DNA from 2 places in the Paenibacillus sp. Mc5Re-14 genome. Region 1 is predicted to be linked to the other one. Evidence: predicted binding sites of a transcription regulator. Region 1 holds the regulator's gene; the other holds the start of a gene.

Evidence for each region. The regulator Rex, encoded in region 1, represses fermentation and respiration genes when NADH is low (regulators of the CRP and FNR family bind a similar motif). The targets are predictions, from matches to a motif close to TTGTGAAATATTTCACAA.
Region 2: a site for Rex is predicted at 4,695-4,712, ahead of BN1546_RS15350 (cytochrome ubiquinol oxidase subunit I). Genes of this name have one in related genera too.

The regions. Positions count from the first base shown of each region.
Region 1 covers NZ_CVPD01000001.1:4,984,562-4,990,546, reverse strand. Annotated here, with positions in the region: gene BN1546_RS22740 (AAA family ATPase) at 1-331, opposite strand, end outside; gene BN1546_RS22735 (hypothetical protein) at 324-857, opposite strand; gene BN1546_RS22730 (cell wall elongation regulator TseB-like domain-containing protein) at 1,164-1,688, opposite strand; gene BN1546_RS22725 (amidohydrolase) at 1,726-3,027, opposite strand; gene BN1546_RS22720 (redox-sensing transcriptional repressor Rex) at 3,014-3,667, opposite strand; gene dinG (ATP-dependent DNA helicase DinG) at 3,695-5,985, opposite strand, start outside.
Region 2 covers NZ_CVPD01000001.1:3,403,061-3,409,045, reverse strand. Annotated here, with positions in the region: gene cydC (thiol reductant ABC exporter subunit CydC) at 1-486, opposite strand, end outside; gene cydD (thiol reductant ABC exporter subunit CydD) at 467-2,221, opposite strand; gene cydB (cytochrome d ubiquinol oxidase subunit II) at 2,221-3,234, opposite strand; gene BN1546_RS15350 (cytochrome ubiquinol oxidase subunit I) at 3,221-4,627, opposite strand; gene BN1546_RS15345 (response regulator transcription factor) at 5,029-5,985, opposite strand, start outside.

The DNA of each region.
Region 1 (5,985 bases):
CTGTAAGCAAAACGCCTTTCAATGGACGAATACCAAATTTGGAAATTTCATCATGCCGATTCAAAAAATCCAAGGCTTCACGCAATTCCTGTTTAGCGCTTTCTTGTCCACCAATTTCCTCAAAAGTCAGCTTGTCCGGACCATTTTTTTTACGTTTGCGCTCTTGCCCGGCACCTACGGCCAAGCCGCCACGAGCATGCATGAGCATTAACAAGCCGCTGAGCATCACGCCCGCAACCAAAAGAGGGATAATATTCACCCCAATAAAAACGAGAAATATAATAGTCACCGGCACAATACCGATTAATATTTCCTTGATCCATCTAGGCATTAGGCCATACCCCCATTTGCTGAGATTGACGTGGCAAAACGATAAACTTAGTCGCATTGCCTTCGCTGAGTCGGATATAGACATTGTTTGAATCCATATCGGTATCAGCCTTGATACCTGCTTTTTTCTTTTTCATCTGCTCAACTGTAGATGAAATTTGAGTATACTTTTTATTTTCCATCGCTTCGGCTACAGGAAACATAGCCTCAGACCACCATTGATTCAGTGCTGAATTGGAACGATCTGCGATATCCAGCTTAATGGTACGGCTGCCAATGATGGATTGCCCTTTTTGCTTAACCACATCAACCAATCCGGCCACATCCGCCTGCGGTTTGAGATCTAGTTTCAATACGACCTGATCCTGTTTAATATCTATTTGAGCGCTTGTCACGCCTGGATATTGAGATACCAGTTTTTCCAGAGGACTTTGCATTGTAACCTGACGGTAAATGAACCATCCCCCAAACATCAACAAGGCTGCCACAACGGCCGCCACAACAATAGGAACTGCACGCAATTTCAAACAACATCCTCCTCTCAAAATGTAAAACCCAGAAGAAACGGGACGAATGTCAACAAACAACCAAATTGCATGATCTTATAAAGATCAGCAACTCATTTTTCTATCATTTTTGTCTATCACTTATAAAATATAGTATATCATAACGTGAATCTAATATCGAAGGCAATGTGTGGAGGAGTTGTGATTTTCGTAGTAGCAAAAAAAGACGTAAATACGATTTAAATCGCATTTACGTCTTTTCAACTTCAATCAGTTATTCTTTTAACAATACATTGCTTTCACCATCATCACTACTCCCATAACACGCTAGTAATTAGGCAAAGTATACTTTATCCCCGTCGATGCTCCATCTGAGAAACGGTAAAAGGTATAGTTGTGATGGCTTTCATCATCGTAAAACAGTTGCCATACATATTCGCCATTGAACACACTCGGTTGGAGCCTTACAATTTTTGCATTTGGAAGTTGCTGCTGAATTATCGCTGTCATTTTTTGCTCGTCGACTCCGTTTTTCATCAGCTCGGTATGAACACCGCTTGGATCTGCGACAGGTACGTTAGGTTGTCCTTCCATTTTTTGAAAAGGAACCCACACCATTATATTTTCATTCTGTGCGTTTTTCCCTTGAACCACCCAATAAATCTGATCCCACACAGACTTCCAAGTCTGAGTCGTGCTAACCAGACCACCTGATTGCTTGGCCTTAATGATAGCGGCATTTTTCTCAGCCACCTGGTCTTGAGTAACGTAGGAATAATACCAGAAAATGCTGACCAGGATCAGTATTACGGCCAAAATGGCGACCGCTATCCATTTCTTCTTATTTTTCAAACCTGTGCTTCCTCTCTAAGGGGATGTGACACCTGAATTAGCGCGACAGCAGCCCTTCAAAGGCGGCTTGTGCCTCATGTTTGATACGTTCCTCGTCCATCGTCAGGCATTCGCCGTTTTTCACAACCTGACGACCGTCTACCCACACATGAGCCACGTCTTTGGCACTTGCAGAGTATACGGCATGGGAAATAAGATCTGTACGCGGCAAGAAATGGGCCTGATTCAGATCTAGCGCGATAAAGTCAGCCTTGTTGCCTGCTGCCAGCGCTCCTACTTCTTTTAAACCAATCGACTTTGCACCATACTCTGTTGCCAGACGCAGTGCTTCATTTGCAGGAACTGCTGTTGGGTCGCCAGATACTCCCTTGTGAATGAGTGCCGCCAGACGCATTTCCTCGAACATATCCAGGTTATTATTGCTAGCAGGACCGTCTGTTCCAAGAGAAACAGTAACTCCTGCACGCAACAATTCAGGCACTCTAGCTACACCACTTGCCAGCTTCAAGTTGCTGCCTGGATTATGTGAAACCGCCACACCTCGTTCCGCTAATAAAGCTATCTCTTCGTCGTTCAAGTGTACGCCGTGGGCAACAAGTGAAGGGCGGGAGAAAAAGCCAAGCTTATCTAAGTGTGCAACTGGACGCAAACCGTAGTCGCGTACGTTTTGCTCAACTTCGGCGATCGTCTCGGACATGTGCGTATGCAATGGTAAATCGAGATCATGTGCTGCTTGAACAAATTTCTCAATAAACGCTGGCGGGCATGTGTATGGGGCATGCGGAGACATCATCGTTGTGATACGTCCATCTGCTTTTCCATGCCAGTTACGCGCAAAAGTCACGGCCTCAGCCAGCTTGATCCGCTGTTCTTCTTCTGAACAGAGTCCAATGGCTCCACGCATCAAACTTGCACGGATGCCCGACTCTTCAGCTACACGTGCCACCTCATCCATATGATCGTACATATCCAGGAAAGTTGTGGTTCCACCTTTCAGCATTTCCAGCACTGACAAGGATGTTCCCCAATACACATCCGTAGATGTAAACTTGGCTTCCATAGGCCACATTTTTTCCTGAAGCCACACTTGAAGTGCCAAGTCATCTCCATACCCTCGCAGCAGAGACATCGCCGCATGACCATGAGTATTAATCAGACCAGGCAAAAACAATAACCCGTTACCGTCGATTGCTTCTGTCTCTTCCTCACCCGCAGGCAGAGTCTCGCCAATGTAAGTAATACGGCTATCCTCCACAATCATAAAACCATGGATTACCCCAGCTTCAGTTCCATTCACGGCAAAAGAACCGTTTTTAATCATCCATTTATTCACTGTCATATTGTGCTTCTTCCTTTCCGTCCTCCAGATAATAAGCGAGGCTAAGCAAGTCAGTTGTAAAGTCTGTGGCATGTATCCGAATGTTAGCCGGTGCCTTGAGAATGATAGGTGCAAAGTTTAAAATCGCTCCAATTCCACTCTCAATGAGCCTATCAGCTACGTGTTGTGCCTCAAAATCAGGTACAGTAATAATCCCGATTCGAATATTTTTTTCTTTTACAGTCGTTTCCAATTCATCCATCGGCTGAACGACTAAGGTATTGATTCTGGTCCCAACCTTATCCGGGAACGCATCAAATACCGCCACAATCTTCATATTGTCTTTTAAATAAGCGTTATAGTTTGATAGGGCTTGACCCAGATTACCCGCTCCGACCAATACTACATTAATTTGCTGGTCGATTTTCAGGATATGGCGTATTTTCTCAATTAGATAAGAAACATCGTAACCGATACCCTTCCGACCAAAATCGCCAAAATAGGCAAGATCTTTACGAATTTGGGCCGGATTCAAATCTAACCTCTGTCCCAGCTCTTGAGAAGAGACCGTAGCCACCTCCCGTTTGTGCAGTGCATTCAGATAACGTAAATATACGGGTAATCTCCGTACGACAGCCTCTGAAATTTTATCTGATTTCATACTTGCTCCCCCTAATTGTAACGGACTTTAGGTGTCCGTCCGTTGTGCCTCTGTCTCCGGGGCGGATTGGAGCCATTCGGCGATGCGGGGCACCATTTGCTCCGATGGCATATGCTCCATTTTTGGTCCCGGTAACGAGTACAAAAAGTGCTTTCCATAATAGGATTCGATCACACGCGTATCGTAAACGATAACGACTCCGTGGTCGCTCGCTGTACGTACCAATCGCCCAAATCCCTGTTTGAAGCGAATAACTGCTTGTGGTACAGACAGCTTCATAAATGGATTCTTCTTCTGCTGCTGGAGCAGCTCGCTTTTTGCCTCCAGTAACGGGTGATTGGGCGGTTGAAACGGCAAGCGAACGATGGCCAGACAAGTCAAAGCCTTCCCTGGAATATCGACGCCTTCCCAGAAGCTGCTGGTTCCCAGCAATACAGAAGCCTTGGCTTCCTGAAAACGACGGGTTAGCTTGCTCCGACTCCCACTGTCTACACCTTGTCCTAACACGGTAATATCGCTGGATGCTAACGCCTCTTTAAGTGGCTCATACACTTGCCGGAGCATCCGATAGGAAGTAAACAGAACAAGCATTCTCCCCCGCGTCGCCTGGGCAGTCGCTCCTAGAGAGCTAACGAGCATCTCTACAAAATGTGCATCCCCTACACTGCCCTTCACACTCGGAAAGTCTCGCGGAATGACCAGCAACACCTGATCCCTGTAATTAAAAGGTGATGGGAGCTGTGACGTCATTAATCGTCCTTGATCCGCGGCCTCCTGCAAGCCGAGTTGATCGGTCATGTACTGAAACGACTTATCTACCGATAAAGTAGCAGATGTCAGAATAATACTTCTTTTTTTGTCAAAAAACATTTCTTTCAACTGGCGGCTCACATCGACGGGCACTGCATAAAATTGCAATGATTTACTACGGAATTGCCCACTCGCTTCGAGCCAATATACGGTTGTTTCATCATCGAGTCGTATAAAGAAGCGCAAATTTTCCCTAATCCCCGCCAAATCCTTAAGCAGACCCGTGATATCTGTAATGAGACTATCCGCCGCATAATCGTCGTGTTCTTCCTTGACATCCAGCATCAGCTTGTCGCCCTTGCGCAAAATTTCACTCAACGTTACATAAAGCTGATTTTCCAACGCCGCCGCTTGATCCCACTTTGCAGGCTTGGCCGACGGTTTGAGACGCGAAGAAAATTGCCCCGTTTCACCCGGTGTGGCATCAGTTCGTTCTGGCAACATACCAAACAACTTATCGCTTAGCAGGTCCCAAGTTTCCTTAACCTCTAACACGAGTGGGTACAGCTGATCAATGATCGAGGCCCATTCCGTCGACTTCTCATGCCCCGACTTTGCCAACTGCTGACGTAATGAAGGCAATTGTCCGTTCTTACTGTCCTTGAACAATCGAGTCAGCGTATGCACGAGTGTGAAATATTTCATATGCATGCCCAGGTGCTTACCGGCTACTTCCTCTAGATGATGTGCTTCATCAATGACCAGATGTTCATAGCTGGGCAATAGCTGGTGACTTGCTTTGACGTCGGTGAACAGCTTGGAGTGATTCGTTATAACCACATCCGCTGTTCCTGCTTCATGACGTGCACGATGATAGTAGCACTTGCGGAACCATGGGCAAGAACGGCCGAGACAGGACTCGGAATCACTAGCTACTGTTTCCCAAAAATCCCCTCCACGGTTGCTCAGGTTCAGTTCCTCATCATCACCGGTTTCTGTCAGAGTCAGCCAGACAATCATTTGAGCCGCTGTAATCAAGTCTTCCTTTGGTGTCGCGAAGTCTCTTCTGTTTATTTTATGTTCAAACTTACGCAGACACAAATAATGCCCCCGACCCTTAAAAATGGCAGCCCGGAACGGGAACGGAATCACTTTTGTCAGCATCGGAATATCACGCTCTCGCAATTGCTCCTGCAGATTAATGGTATGCGTGCTTACTGTGACCCTCTGCCCATATTTTACACTGTGATACAGTGACGGAAGCAAATAGCCTAGGGACTTCCCTGTTCCTGTACCCGCCTCGATCAACAAATGCTTATCTTGACTCAGGGCTTGATTTACACCCTCAATCATTTGTGTTTGCGCCTCGCGCTCCTCATATTGGCTCAAGGATGAACGCAAATTGTCCCGCACATCATCCATATACTCCTCAAAGGAAACGCCTGAGAGTGGATTCGGATCATCTTCTCTACGTGGAGTAGCCAGTTCGGTCCAATCTTCAACTTTAAGCGCAAGCTGACGAAAAAACTGATGTTTCTCCAAATCCTGAATAGGGTCTAGCTCTTTCT
Region 2 (5,985 bases), 1.6 Mb from region 1:
TCCGTCCATCCAGCCAAGCGCCAAGATGCCTGCTGCATAAATCAGCAAAGCCGATAACGCAGGCAGAACCAGCTTCAGATAGATATTTTGAAGCTGCTCAATATCCTCCGCCAGCAATCCCAATAGATCCCCTGTACGAAATTTGCTGCGGATCATCAGCGCCTGCGGTTCCACTGCCCGATACAAGCGTACTCGCATACGAGACACAAGGCGCAGCGCAGCATCATGGCCTACCAAGCGTTCCAGATACTGAATGACGGCTTTACTAAAACCAAACGTTCGCACAAGCACAATGGGCACATACACCATTAATATATTTTCAGGCTTTAAGGCCGAACGAGTAATCAGATGGCCGGACGTAAAGAGCAGCGCGCCTGCACACCCAATGGACAGCGCACCCAAAAGAGCTGCTGCTAGAAAGGCCCAAAAATAGTGTTTCAGATAAGGCAAAAACCAGCCTTGGCTACTATTGTCCGTTGCTCTCATATCGTCCGTCCCCTCCTTCCGACATTCCCGTCAGCAATCGGTAATATTCTCCCTTTTGGGCAACTAGTTGCTGATGGGAACCTACCTCTTCCAGACGGCCTTGATTCATCATCCAGACACAGTCCATATCCGGCATCCAATGCAGCCGATGGGTGGCAAGAAACATTCTTTTGTGTTTCAATACGGACAAAATGGTCTGTTTTAATTCCCATTCTGTCTCAATATCCAAATGTGCCGTAGGCTCGTCCAATAAAATGATCGGACGGTTACTAAGCAAAGCCCGTGCCAAGGCAATCCGCTGCGCCTGCCCTCCACTCAATGTCCGACCTGCTTCCCCAATAGACTCATTCAATCCACCCGGAAGGCCATTCACCAGTTCACGCAGTCCAACCGCGTCAATCGCCCACTTTACCTGCTGGTTGGATGCTTCCGGTTCATAAAAGCGAATATTATCTGCCAAAGTAGCGCTAAACAGGTAAGGATGCTGTGGAATATAGGCAATATGCCGTTGCCATTCAGCTTTGGTATCCACAGATAATCGGCATCCATTAAGGATCAGCTCACCTGAAGTGGGGTCAGAAAAGCCGCCAAGCAGACTAAGCAATGTCGTTTTGCCTGCACCGCTCGCTCCGACGATGCCAATCATGTTCATGTGCGGTTCAACACTTGCAGACACATGTTCAAGCCGGGCGGAGCCGTCTTCATTAAGAAAACACACATCGGACAGCTTGAGGATGTTCTGCCCCGTGATGTCTAATCCTTTATCATTAGCTGTCTTCGGCTCTATCGTTTCATCCTCTGCAACGAGAATGGAGCGTATCGCTCCCCAAGCCTCCTTACCGTCCAATGAGGCGTGATAGTCTGATCCCAACTGGCGTATAGGCATAAAATATTCCGGTGCCAGAATAAGCACCGCAAGCGCTGCCTCCAGTCCCACCGAACCACTAATCAGACGCAGCCCCAAGCCTACTGCTACAAAAGCGACCGACAGCATACTGAAAAAATCGAGGGCAAATGAAGAAAGAAACGCTACCCGCAGCGTACGCATCGTTGCCGTACGGTATTGGTCGCTGACCTTCCCTACGCTTTCCCCATGCGCCCGACTGCGTCCCAAAAACCTTAGTGTCTGTAGGCCACGCAACGAATCCGTGAAATGATGTGATAATAGACGATAGGAACGCCACTGCTTGTCTGCCTGTTTTCGCGCCGCCAAGCCGAGTAAAATAAAGAAGCCCACCAAAATCGGCATCGTAGTCGTCAAAATCACACCTGAAATCATATCTAATGTGAAAACATACACAAGCACCAGTAAGGTTACAGCCATCATGTCTATCATACGAGGAATGGATATTTCCAAATAATTGCGAAACCGATCCACACCATCCAGCGCTAGCGTCACCAACTTGCCGCTTCCTTCCCGTGCGGCAAAACCCGGACCCCGCTCGAACAAACGCGCAAGCAGACGCTCCCGTAAGGAAGCGCCTGCTGCTTCGGCGAAACGACCGGCTGTCCGGCGTTGCAGCCAAATCATCGTATGCCTCACTGCAAAAGCCGCGAAAAACAACGCCAGCGATGGCCAAGCCATTACCAGCGGATTTTTATTAAAGAAAACCGTTACAGCCTTTGCCAAAAAGATGGCTTGTGCAATTACCGCTGCTCCCTGGAGCAGGGAAAGGGCGGCCAGCAGCAGCATTACTGGCCGAATGCCCTTTAATTCAAACCAGGCTTTATCCATTAGTATTCCAGATGATCCTTCTCACTGAGACGCTTATGGAAAACAAAATAGCTCCACGCCTGATAAGCCAACACAAAGGGTAAAAGCGTTGCTGCAACAATCGTCATGGCTTTCAGTGTGTAATGACTGGAGCTTGCATTATATATCGTCAAATCAAAAGCACTGTTGATCGAGCTCACCATAAATCTTGGGAACAAGCCAACGAATAACGAAACGAAGCTTAGCAAAATGATGACACCTGTCATCCCGAAAGCCCATCCTTCGCGGCGCTGCCTCAGGAAATACCATGTCAGCACATAGGCGAGAATTCCCACCGCAACCGCAACATACATAAAGGGACCACGACGTGCAAATAAATCCGTTGCAAAATAAGTCCATACCACCATACCAGCAAGTAGAATTCCCAATACCGGAAGAAATTTGGACGCGATCACACGAGCACGATCTCTGACTTCACCAATCGTCCGCAGAGAAATGAACGTCAGCCCGTGCATGAGGCACATTCCGACCACTGTCAGTCCAATCCATACGGTGTATCCATTGAACACATCCAAAAATCCGGCTTTCAAATCCATGTTTTGCTGAATAGGTACACCTTTCACCAAAGCCGCAAAGGCCATACCAAACAGCATCGGCGGCAGGAAGCTGCCAATCAGAATGCAAGTATCCCACGTTCCTGTCCACCCTTTTCCTTCGGCCTTGCCACGGAACTCAAAGGAGACTCCTCGCAAGATCAAACCTAGCAAAATAAACACAAATACCAGATAATATCCGCTGAACATCGTTGCATAAAAATGCGGAAAGGCGGCAAACATCGCACCTGCTGCTGTAATCAGCCACACTTCGTTGGCATCCCAGAATGGACCAATCGTATTGATCATCAAACGTTTTTGTTGGTCATTACGCGGCACTAATCCTGTTGCCATCCCCACGCCAAAATCAAAGCCCTCTAGAAAAAAGAAGCCTGTAAACAACACTGCGATCAATAAGAACCATAAATCATTTAACGACAATGCTGTCACCTCCTTGAGCAAATGGATCATGAATGACTGTATGCTGATGCGGCTCAATATCTGGGCCTTTACGAGCGGTGCGAGCAAACAGGAATGCCAGTACACCCGTTAAAATGAGATACAGCGTCGTAAATGCAATCAGGGAGAACAGCACTTCTCCTGCTACAACGGTAGGTGAAACAGAATCTTTCGTTTGAAGCAAGCCAAACACAGTCCACGGCTGACGTCCCATTTCTGTCATGATCCAGCCTGCTGTATTCCCAATGAACGGGAGCGATATCCCCCACAGCATAAGGCGGAAGAACCAACGATGTGAGCCCTCCAATTTTTGTCGAAAACTCAGGTAAGCTCCGTACAGAGCAAGTGCAATCATGGCACATCCTGCCGCAATCATAATGCGGAAGCTCCAGAAGGTCGTACGGACAGGCGGAATATAATCACCTGGACCGTAGGTCTTTTCATACTGTGCTTGAAGTTCCTTCATACCAGGCACAGAGCCAGAAAACTTGCTATACGACAGAAAGCTCAGTGCAAACGGAACCTTAATCTCAAAGGTATTTTCCTGCTTATCAGGATCAATATTTGCAATAACCGTCCAAGGCGCCGGATCGCCGCTGTCTCCCCACAGAGCTTCACTGGCTGCCATCTTCATGGGCTGTGTTTTGATCAAATATTGAGCCTGTCCATGACCAAACAAAGGAATAGCAATGGCACAGATTAATGCAACAATAATGCTCAATTTAAAAGAAGGTTTAAAAAAGTCCATATTCTTTTTATGCATTAGCTTCCAAGCACTAATACCTGCTACGAGAAAAGCGCCGGTTGCAATGGCAGCAAAAATGGTGTGAGGATACTCCCACAAAAGCTGCTCGTTCGTTAACAAGGCAGCAAAATCCTGCATTTCTGCCCGGCCATTTACAACCCCATATCCTACGGGACGTTGCATGAATGAATTGGCAGCCAAAATCCACAAAGCCGAGAGCATCGTACCGATCGCTACTAGCCACATGCAAATTAAATGGACAGTTTTGGATAATCTTTCCCAGCCGAACACCCATAGACCGATAAAGGTCGATTCCAGGAAAAATGCGAGCAATGCTTCAATGGCTAGCGGCGTACCAAATACATCACCGACAAAACGGGAAAAGTCCGACCAATTCATTCCGAACTGGAACTCCTGCAAAATCCCGGTGACTACCCCTAGCGCAAAGTTAATCAGCAGAAATGTCCCCCAGAATTGAGCCATTTTTTTGTACAAATCCTTTTTCTTGATAACATACATAGTCTCCATAATTGCCACCAACAATGACAATCCAATGGAGATCGGCACATAAACAAAATGAAGAATCGTAGTGGTTGCAAACTGCAACCGTGCCAAATCCAATACGTCCATGATGCTGCTCCTCCCCTGTACTTCCCTTAACAATGATTTAATGTTTGTGATCTGAAGTCTTTTGTATTTGTGATTGTATTCACACTCTTACATATGAAACCGTCACTTTTTTAGGAAATGACCCACTCAGCTAACTTGCCATGGTTGCCATAACCGGGCTTCAGATTATCCCCATTATATAGAATAAATTTAAATGAAATAGAATCAAAAATGTGAACATCGTGTCAAAGTTGTGTCATAACGATGGCGTTTTTATGAAAATGCCTTAAAATCCATAATGAATGTGACATTTTCTATTGATCCGTCCTTTTTCAACATATAAAAAAAGCCTCTCTTCATTCGAAGGACATACCTCCGACATCTGCAAGAGAGACTTCATAACGTTAAACTTAGAAAATCGATCAACAGCCATCTGTTCCTCCGTTTTTTTGGGTCTGATTACGATAGGAGGAAGGCGACATACCAACATATTTTTTAAATTTACTATGAAAATAATCTGCATTCGCATATCCCACGCGACCCGCCACTTGGTGCACCTTAATCCCCTGTGCAAGCAATTCCCTTGCTCGCTCAATCCTTACCTTATCCAGGTAGGCATTAAAGGCCTCGCCTGTATGACTTTTGAACAGTTTGCCCAAATACCCACTATTGTAATTGAACATATCCGCCAGTAACTCCAGTCGCAAATTTTCATCATAATGACCATGTATAAAGTCAATCATTTGCTTCATGATGATCTCCTTGCCACTCGTATCAGTCTGGCCAATCCACTGCAACACATGCTCGAGCGAGTGATCCACCAGCTCGCCCAATGTTGAATAAGCATATACATTGGTAATCAGGTTAGAGTGCTCCTCCAGCACGGTCCGGCTGTGTTCTTGTCCAGCTGCATACTTGTTCAGTGCCAGTGTGAATGTCTGAGCGAATGCCGCCTTGATTGCAGATTCTGTACGATAAATCTGTGGAAATTGGATTTCCATGTCCTTAATGACACGGGTCGCCGCTTTACCATTAGCCATATCCAGCGCATAGTACAGCTTTTCTGCATAACGCATGGGGTCATCCGAGGCTCTGTCAGACGCTTCATCCATTTCAGCATGGACTGTCTCCCATTCACGTAGGTCTCCGGGAAGCATGACTCTTTCTGCCCGGAACAAAAACGTACGCTCCAATAATCGTAACGCTTGTTCAAAAGATCTGGGGATATCGCTAAGAATGTCTACCGGAGCGCCAGCAGCCCCATAGATTTCATTTACCCAAGGCTTTAGTTCCTGTCGCCATGCAGCCAGCAACTGAACAGCATCTTGCTCCGTTTTTAACATGGCAGGAAGCAATAGGCCCGTATATATTCCAGCCTC